3 regions of the Anoxybacillus sp. LAT27 genome follow, and region 2 is predicted to be linked to each of the others. Evidence: predicted binding sites of a transcription regulator. Region 2 holds the regulator's gene; each other region holds the start of a gene.
The links. Region 2 encodes Rex, which represses fermentation and respiration genes when NADH is low (regulators of the CRP and FNR family bind a similar motif). Its sites were predicted from a motif close to TTGTGAAATATTTCACAA; they were not measured.
Positions count from the first base shown of each region.

Region 1: qoxA (cytochrome aa3 quinol oxidase subunit II) is a predicted target of Rex. The motif match lies at 1,522-1,539, and genes of this name have one in related genera.
Region 3: LD028_RS14425 (hemerythrin domain-containing protein) is a predicted target of Rex. The motif match lies at 1,411-1,428, and genes of this name have one in related genera.

Region 1 is NZ_JAIWYK010000425.1:21,269-24,554, reverse strand. It holds gene LD028_RS12880 (aldehyde dehydrogenase) at 1-1,186, shown strand, start outside; gene qoxA (cytochrome aa3 quinol oxidase subunit II) at 1,557-2,525, shown strand; gene qoxB (cytochrome aa3 quinol oxidase subunit I) at 2,515-3,286, shown strand, end outside.
Region 2 is NZ_JAIWYK010000082.1:4,118-7,403, reverse strand. It holds gene groES (co-chaperone GroES) at 1-97, opposite strand, end outside; gene LD028_RS08460 (CPBP family intramembrane glutamic endopeptidase) at 323-1,060, shown strand; gene LD028_RS08455 (YdiK family protein) at 1,057-1,230, shown strand; gene LD028_RS08450 (redox-sensing transcriptional repressor Rex) at 1,240-1,875, opposite strand; gene LD028_RS08445 (ABC-F family ATP-binding cassette domain-containing protein) at 2,103-3,286, shown strand, end outside.
Region 3 is NZ_JAIWYK010000440.1:81,994-85,279, reverse strand. It holds gene LD028_RS14435 (ThiF family adenylyltransferase) at 1-676, shown strand, start outside; gene LD028_RS14430 (Crp/Fnr family transcriptional regulator) at 692-1,381, shown strand; gene LD028_RS14425 (hemerythrin domain-containing protein) at 1,490-2,017, shown strand; gene LD028_RS14420 (nitrate reductase subunit alpha) at 2,161-3,286, shown strand, end outside.

The DNA of each region.
Region 1 (3,286 bases), on a different contig from region 2:
AGCATATACGACAGAAATCGGGATTGTGTATGAAGAAATCCATTTTATCACGAAGCGGCTTGCTCGATGGATGAAGCGAAAGCGCGTGCCGACGCCGTTGACGCACTTTGGCTCCAAAAGCTACATATATCCAGAGCCATACGGTGTCAGTTTAATTATCGCGCCGTGGAACTATCCGTTTCAGCTTGCGATTAGCCCACTTATCGGGGCGATTGCGGCAGGAAATTGTGCGATCGTGAAGCCGTCTGAATATACGCCAGCGATGTCCGCATTATTGAAAACGATCGTTTCAGAAGCGTTTCCAGAGGAGTATGTTGCGGTTGTAGAGGGAGGAGTAGATGTTGGCCAGCAACTATTAAATTTGCGCTTTGATCATATTTTTTTCACTGGAAGCGTGCCGGTCGGAAAAATCGTTATGGAAGCTGCGGCAAAGCATTTGACGCCTGTTACACTTGAACTTGGTGGGAAAAGTCCAGCGATTGTCGATGCTTCTGCCCATATCGACTTGGCTGCGAAGCGGATCGTATGGGGGAAGTTTTTAAACGTGGGACAAACGTGTATTGCCCCGGATTATGTGTTCGTGCATGCGTCTGTTAAATCGTTGTTTATTGAGCGAATGAAGCGTTATATAGAGCAGTTATACGGTCATAAAGATACGTATAGTCGTATTGTTACTGTTCGTCATACAGAACGGCTCGTTCGTTTTTTATCCAGCGGCACAGTTGTACACGGTGGAACATACGATATCGAGCAACGTTGGATTGAACCGACGTTATTAGATGATGTCACGTGGGATGATGAGATCATGCAAGAAGAAATTTTTGGTCCTATCTTACCTATTCTCACGTTTCAGACGGTGGATGAAGCGATTCAAATGATCAATAATTACGAAAAACCGCTTGCGCTTTACTTGTTTTCAGAAGATCGCAATGTACAACGACAAGTATTGCAACAAGTTCGTTTCGGGGGCGGTTGCATTAACGATACGATCATGCATATCGCTAACCCCCATTTGCCGTTTGGTGGCGTCGGACAAAGCGGCATCGGTGCATATCATGGAAAAGCAAGCTTTGATGCGTTTACTCATTACAAAAGCGTGCTCAAACAGACGACGAAATTTGATATCCCGTTGCGGTACCCAAACTTTCCAAATGCGCTCAAGTGGGTGCGGAAGCTGTTGAGATGAAAAAGTGTTTTTCATGGGTATTTTTTGTTTTTGGAAATAAATTTGAACAAATTTCGAAAAAAATTTAACGAAAATGTGACAAAATTTCAAACGGACAACCTATTTCTTCTTGTATTTCTATTTATTATATAAAAGATAGCGCTTTTCTCGCATGATTTTTGATGTCGAGAAAAGTGTTTTTCTTTTTGTCAATCATTTTGCTTTTTGTTTCCCCCTCAATGCAGTTTCTTCCTTCCTTTTTTCGTCACAATTATTTTTACAATACATGTTAAAATCATTTCAATAGTGTTAATACTACAAAGTTATTTAAATTCGTTCGTTTTGTATTTGTTTCTTTGTTCAATGAATCACAATTTTGTTGAGGTGAAAAATGATGAAGCGCTTGTTTTCCTTACTGGTAGTCGGATTGCTTCCGCTTCTTGCAGGCTGTGAGATGGTTGTGTTTCAACCGCAAGGACCAGCGGCACGAAGCATTACGGAGTTGATTAACTGGTCGATTTGGTGGATGCTTCTCGTTGTTGTCGTTGTATTTGCCTTGTTCGCTTACATTGTATGGAAATATCGGGATCGCCCTGAACGACAAGGGGAGGAGCCGCCTGAAGAGCACGGAAGTACGGTACTTGAAATCGTATGGACGGTCATTCCGATTTTGATCGTTATTGCGCTAACGATTCCGACAATGAGAACGTTATACGATTTAGAAAAACCACCGAAAGGGTACGAAGATCAAAAGCCGCTCGTCATTCATGTCACGTCAGCGGATTGGAAATGGATTTTTAGCTACCCGGAACAAAATATTGAAACAGTCAACTACGTCAACATCCCAGCAGGTCGCCTTGTGCTATTTAAAATGACTTCCGCATCGACGATGCAATCGTTTTGGGTACCGGCATTAGCTGGACAAAAATATACGATGAACAAAATGGAAACGGAATTATACGTCGTCGCAGATCGTCCGGGATCGTATGAAGGGAGAAATACGAACTTTAATGGACGTGGGTATGCGCATATGCAATTTGAAGTGTTAGCGCAAACGCCAAAAGAGTTTGACAAATGGGTACAAGAAGTAAAACAAACGGCACCGAAATTAACGAAAGAAAAATATGAAGAGCTGTTATTGCCAACCCATTTAGGACGATTGACGTTTGTTGATACACATTTACAATGGGTAAACCATGCCGATTCGCATTCAAAGACGTACACAAATCCAGAATTATATCGTGGGCATGGATACCAAGGGAAAATTTTTGACGAAAATGATCGACATACATCAAATGTGACAGATGATGAGCAACAAGCTTCTGAAAGCCATAGCGGAGGTGAACATCATGGGCATTAAGTGGAATGAAATATTTGTTGGGGGAGACCCGCTTCTTGTCGGTTCACAAATTGCGATTGTACTGACTGTCGTTGCGATCGTTGTTGGATTAACGTACTTTAAAAAATGGGGTTGGTTATGGCGTGAATGGTTAACGACCGTCGACCATAAAAAGATCGGGATTATGTACATTTTATCTGGTGTATTGATGTTTTTCCGTGGTGGCATAGACGGGTTGTTGATGAAGGCGCAAACGGCCCGGCCAGAAATGAACTTTTTAGATGCACAACATTACAACGAAATTTTCACAACACATGGCGTGATTATGATTTTGTTTATGGCGATGCCGTTTTTGATCGGTTTAATGAACGTCGTCGTTCCGTTGCAAATCGGTGCGCGCGATGTGGCGTTTCCACAATTGAACGCACTTAGCTTTTGGTTGTTTTTTAGCGGGGCGATGTTATTTAACATTTCGTTCGTTGTTGGAGGGTCACCAGATGCAGGATGGACATCATACTTCCCACTTGCAGGAAAAGAATTTAGCCCAGGCATCGGGAATAACTACTATGCGATTGCATTACAAATTGCAGGTCTTGGGACGTTAATGACTGGTATTAATTTTATCGTCACGATTTTAAAAATGCGTGCACCGGGTATGACGTTAATGAAAATGCCGATGTTTACATGGACAACACTCATTACGTCAATCATTATTGTCGCGGCGTTCCCGATTTTTACAGTTGCCTTAGCATTAATGACGTTTGACCGCTTGTATGGAACAC
Region 2 (3,286 bases):
TTTCTTTCGCTGTGTCTGGTAAAACAATTCCGCTCGCTGTTTTCTCTTCAGTTTGGATTAATTCAATGACAATGCGATCACCTAGTGGCTTCAACACGGCAAACGACCTCCTTAATTAGATTTTCGCTCTATTATTAGCACTCATTACAATCGAGTGCTAACACACTTATTATATTAATGAACTTTTTTTAATTTTGCAAGTAGGAAGTTAAAAATTTTTCAATACATATTTCCCTCTTTCATTATGTCTTTCCTTTCGAAATTCATACAAAAAATATGGTAAAATGAAAAAGTATTTATTTTGTAAAAAGGGGTTGACCATGTGAAAAAACAATATTGGTATGTCATCATTACATATATCGCCATGCAGCTATCGAGCTTAGTCGGCGTCCCTTTACTTGCACATAGCGGCTTTGTCAACGCATCAAATAAAGAAATAGCTTTTTCGATCGCTTCTGGTTATTGGGCTGTTATTAGTTTCTCGATTGCTCTTTTTCTCGTTCTTTATTTTATGAAAGAAGATATGAAATACTCATATGATCGCCATCAATCATCGATTGGCATGTCAGTCTTTTGGGCGATTGGGGGGTTTTTGCTCGCTCTTTTCGCCCAAGGTATTGCAGCAAACATCGAAGTACACCTCTTTGGGGTCGAAATGGGGTCCGAGAACACGAGACGGATCGTTGAAATGGTCAAACTTACACCAGCTCTTATGCTCGTCACTTCAATCGTTGGTCCAGTTTTAGAAGAAATCATCTTTCGAAAAATTATTTTCGGAACGCTGTATCAAAAATATAACTTTTTCTTATCAGCCATCATCAGCTCGCTTTTATTTGCGGTTGTTCATTTAGAGTTCGAACATTTGCTTCTTTATGCAACGATGGGATTTGTATTTGCTTTCTTATATGTCAAAACAAAGCGTATTATCGTACCTATTGCAGCACATGTACTGATGAACACCTTTGTCGTTGCAATTCAAACATTATTTGCTGAAGAAATCGAAAGCATTATGCGTGAGGCAGAACGAATGCAATTCGTAATTTGGAGGCTGTTTTCATGAAGTCTGAACCGTTGTTTTATTTTCTCACAGGCATTTTATTTACTTATTTTGCTGTCCATACCGCCGATGATGGTATTTGGGACATCACAACGATGCTATTTATTTTAATTGCTACATTTGATTTCGGCGCAGGAATTCGTTCTTTACGAAAAAAAACCTCCCGCTCGTAAACGGGAGGTTTACTCATTTCCGTAATGTTTTAAAAAGTAAACGAGTGACTGCAATTCGACCGCTAAATCAATATGGTGAACACGAATATGTTCTGGCACATGCAAGCGAGCTGGCGTAAAGTTTAAAATCCCTTTAATGCCTTTTTGAACAAGTCGGTCAGTAATCGGCTGGGCAACTTGAGCAGGAACGGTTAAAATCGCTACCGTAATCCCTCCAAGCTTTTCTTCCAATTCATCTAAATGATAAACCGGAACCCCTCCGACTTTTGTTCCCACTTTATCCGGATCAACATCGAACGCCATTACGATTTTCGTATTGTTATTTTTACTAAAATTGTAGTTCAAAAATGCTGTCCCTAAATTACCGACGCCAAATAACGCTACTTCTGTCGTTTCATCTTGGTCTAACGTTTTGCGGAAAAACGACAGCAAATAATTCACATTATATCCGTATCCTTTTTTTCCAAGCGCACCAAAGTATGAAAAATCACGGCGAATCGTTGCTGAATCGACTTTTACAGCTTCGCTTAACTCCGCTGAAGATACACGTTGCTTGCCTGATGCATGCAAGTTTTTCAAAAAACGATAGTACAACGGTAGTCGCTTTGCGGTCGCCTGCGGAATTTTTGGTTGTTCATTATTCACGAGTCAATCCCCCACATTTCCTTTCACAAATAGTTAGCGCTTTCATTTTTCTCTCCTATACGTCTAAAAAATTCTCCCCACTTCTAAACTATACACTATTTTTTTCATTCTGTCTTTCCTTTGTACCCTTTATTATTATTTTTGTCAAATTTGTTATTCACACACTAGTGTTGCCGAATATCAAGAAAGTACGTTACACTATCAAAAGAAGATTGAGGTGAGAAAGAATGATCATTTTACAAGTAAATCAACTATCCAAATCATATGGAGCGGAACAAGTTTTATCAGACATTAAGCTTGAAATACAAGAAAAAGACCGTATTGCGTTAGTTGGAAGAAATGGCGCGGGAAAATCGACATTATTAAAAATCATTGCCGGACAGTTGTCATACGACACAGGCGAAATCATTAAACCGAAACACGTAACGATCGGTTATTTAGATCAATATACAGGGTTGCAAGCGCATCGTTCCATTTGGGAAGAAATGCTCGATGTGTTTGCCCCGCTACAACAAATGGAAAAACAATTACGCGAACTAGAACAACAAATGAGTTTACATGATGCTGACTATGAGCGCCTACTTGAGCAATATGATCGTTTACAAACAGAATTCAAAGAAAAAGGTGGCTATCAGTATGAAGCAGATATTCGTTCGGTTCTTCATGGTCTCCGCTTCTCACAGTACGATTATACGACAAAAGTATCTACATTAAGCGGCGGACAGCGGACGAGGCTAGCGCTCGGTAAACTGCTCCTTACAAGACCAGATTTGCTCATTTTAGACGAACCGACAAACCATTTAGATATGGAAACGTTGCAATGGCTTGAACAATATTTAAAAAATTACGATGGGGCCATTCTTATCGTCTCCCACGATCGCTATTTTCTTGACCAAATCGTGACACAAGTGTATGAACTATCACGCACAAAAATAAAAAAATATGTCGGAAACTATACAAGCTACTTACAACAACGTGCTGAACAATTCGAACAACAACTAAAATTGTATGAAAAACAACAAGAGGAAATTACAAAATTAAAAGATTTTATTCAACGCAACATCGCTCGTGCATCAACAACGAAGCGAGCACAAAGCCGTAGAAAACAATTAGAAAAAATGAATATCATCGACAAGCCACTCGGTGATGAAAAATCGGCATCGTTTCGTTTCGAAATCGAACGACCAAGCGGAAACGACGTGCTGACAGCTAACAACTTAGCAATCGGTTACGATCACATCATCGCAACAAACCTTTCATTCCGTATCACTCGCGGAGATAGTATTGCGCTAATTGGGCCCAATGGAATTGGAAAATCAACTCTTTTAAAAACGATCATCAAACAACTCCATCAGAAACAAGGAGAAATACGCTACGGAACAAACGTACAAATTGGCTATTATGATCAAGA
Region 3 (3,286 bases), on a different contig from region 2:
TTTTGAGCAACAAATTGACATCATGATTGATGGAACAGATAATTTCGAAACGCGTTTTCTACTAAATGATTTATCACAAAAATATCGAATTCCATGGATATACGGTGCTTGTGTAGGAAGTTATGGTCTTTCTTTTACGATCATTCCCGAAGAAACGCCATGTTTTCGCTGTTTCGTCAATCATTTGCCTTCTTATCATTTGACTTGCGATAACGTTGGTGTTATTTCTTCTGTTGTACAAATGGTTGCTGCGTATCAAACAACGGAAGCGTTAAAAATATTAGTGGGAGATGTTGCAAAGATCCGACGTTCGCTCGTTATGTTTGATGTTTGGCAAAACGAACATCGGTTTTTACGAGTTGATAAACTAAAAAACGAACATTGTCCGTCTTGCGGGAGAGATCGCACATATCCAGCTTTGCACAGAGAAAAAGCGAGGATGTCCGTCTTATGTGGACGAGATACAGTACAAATTCGTCATGGTCATCCATTTCGTATAACTGAAATGATGGAACACATGAAAACAAGCGGTCAACAAGTACATGGTAACGAATATTTATTGATGACTCAATTGGAAGGGCATCGTGTCGTTTTATTTGCTGACGGTCGCATGCTTGTGCACGGTACAAAAGATGTTACATTTGCTCGTTCGTTATACCAAAAATATTTTTCCTAAAAAGGAGGCATACGGATGTCTCAATTTATTAGCAAAAAAAATTTTGAGCAACTAAAAAAGTTAGCGTACAAAACGATGAAAGTGAAAAAAGGGATGTTTTTATTTCAAGAAGGACAAATTGGCGAAAACTTTTTTGTCGTCTTATCTGGCAAATTTCAAATTAGTAAATTTTCTGGTGATGGAAAAGAGTTATGTTTGCGGTTATGTGGGCCGAATGCTGTCATCGGTGAGTTGATGATTTTTTCAGATAATGGGAGATATTTATTTAACGGTCGTGCTCTCGAGGATAGTGAAGTACTTGTAATTAAAAATGAAGATATTGAAAAAGAGTTGCTTGTCAACTCAGAGTTTGCTGTTGAGTTTTTGAAAATGATGACCGATCATTTCCGCAAACAACATACGAAATTTCGTGATCTCGTTTTATACGGCAAAAAGGGAGCGTTATATTCTACACTCATTCGTATGGCTAATAGTTATGGTATTCAGACGAAAGATGGCATTTTATTAGATGTTCCTGTTACACATCAAGATTTAGCGAATTTTAGTTCTACATCGCGTGAAAGTGTAAATCGTGAATTAAATACATTAAAAAGTAAAGGTATCATTTCTTTCAAGGGAAGAAAAATTATCATTCATAGCTTAGACTATTTAAAAAAGCAAATTAATTGTGAAGGTTGTCCATCGTCATATTGCAACATTGAATAGTCAATAAACGTTCATTTTTTAGACAAAAGGTGTGACGTGCATCACACGAAAAATCGTTTTCCTTCTATACAATAAATGTGTAAGCACATGAAGAAAAGAGGGATGACGATGGATTTTTCACCTTGCAGTCTCATTGGGCATGAACCCGTTTCATTATGTCCGCCATTGCAACGATTAAAAGACGAACACGGTCCATTAAATGAAGAAAAATATGCTCTTTTTGTTGCAGCGAAAGGCATTTACGATGGTAAAGAGGAAGATGTTGTTCAAGCACTTATTCGTTTACGTGAAAAAGTACAGCAATTTTTGCAACATTTAGATCCTCACTCTCGTCGCGAAGAAGATGTATTATTTCCGATGATGGAACGCTATATCGGCAAACAGTTCGGTCCCATTGCAGTTATGGAATACGAACATCAAGAAGCGAAACAAAATATTGCAACATTTTTACAAAAGACAGAAACGATTCGTTCAGAAGAAGCGAAACAATTAGCTTCATACGTAATGAACGCGTATATGATTTTAACTGATCACTTTGCGAAAGAAGAGCAAGTGCTTTTCCCGATGGCTGAAAAGTTACTATCAGCCGAAGAAAAAGAACAATTAGCAAAAAGAATAGATGAGATTAAAGGCTAATCCGTTAAGGGTTAGTCTTTTTTTATATAATATTTCGACATATTTGTGACAATTAAAAAACATGTGAGGTACCTCACATTTATTTATCACGTCCCGTTTTATAGTGAAGATAGAAGGATTTCATACAAAGAGGAGTGAGCGATATGAAAAAAAAATCACCGCTGTTCAAGCGCTTGAATTACGTGAAGCCGATTGAACGGCAAGCGGATGGGCATAGTGAAGTCACATATCAAGATCGCGATTGGGAGCAAATATATCGCAGAAGATGGCAACATGACAAAGTTGTCCGTTCAACACATGGTGTCAACTGTACGGGTTCATGTAGTTGGAATATTTACGTGAAAGACGGCATCGTCACATGGGAAGGTCAAAAACTTGACTACCCAACAACAGGACCGGATATGCCTGATTTTGAACCACGAGGCTGTCCGCGTGGGGCAAGCTTTTCATGGTATATTTATAGTCCGCTTCGTGTCAAATACCCATACGTTCGTGGCGTGTTGTTAAATATGTGGCGCGAAGCGTTGCAGCAACATGCAAATCCGCTTGATGCTTGGAAAAGCATTGTTGAAAATCCAGAAAAGGCAAAGCGTTATAAACAAGCACGTGGCAAAGGTGGGTTTGTTCGTGCAGAGTGGGACGAAGTATTAAAGCTTGTTGCCACTTCCTTACTTTACACAGTAATCAAGTATGGACCGGATCGGAATGTCGGCTTCTCACCAATTCCAGCGATGTCAATGGTAAGTCATGCGGCTGGGGCACGCTTTATGTCGCTTATGGGTGGACCGATTTTAAGCTTTTATGATTGGTATGCTGACTTACCGCCTGCTTCTCCACAAATTTGGGGAGATCAAACGGACGTGCCAGAAAGTAGCGACTGGTACAATGCCGGTTACATTATGACGTGGGGATCAAATGTTCCAATGACGCGTACACCAGACGCTCACTTTTTAGCAGAAGTGCGTTATAAAGGAACGAAAGTCGTTTCCATTAGCCCAGATTTTGCTGAATCGACAAAGCTAGCAGATGAATGGTTAAGTGTGAAACAAGGAACAGACGGTGCTTTAGCAATGGCGATGGGGCACGTCATTTTAAAAGAGTTTTATGTCGACCGTTCAGTTCCATACTTTACGAATTATGCGAAACAATACACCGATTTTCCTTTTTTAATTACGCTCAAAAAGAAAGAAAACGGACAATTTGTTGCTGATCGTTTTTTACACGCATCTGATATTGGTCGAAATACGACAAACGGGGAATGGAAACCAG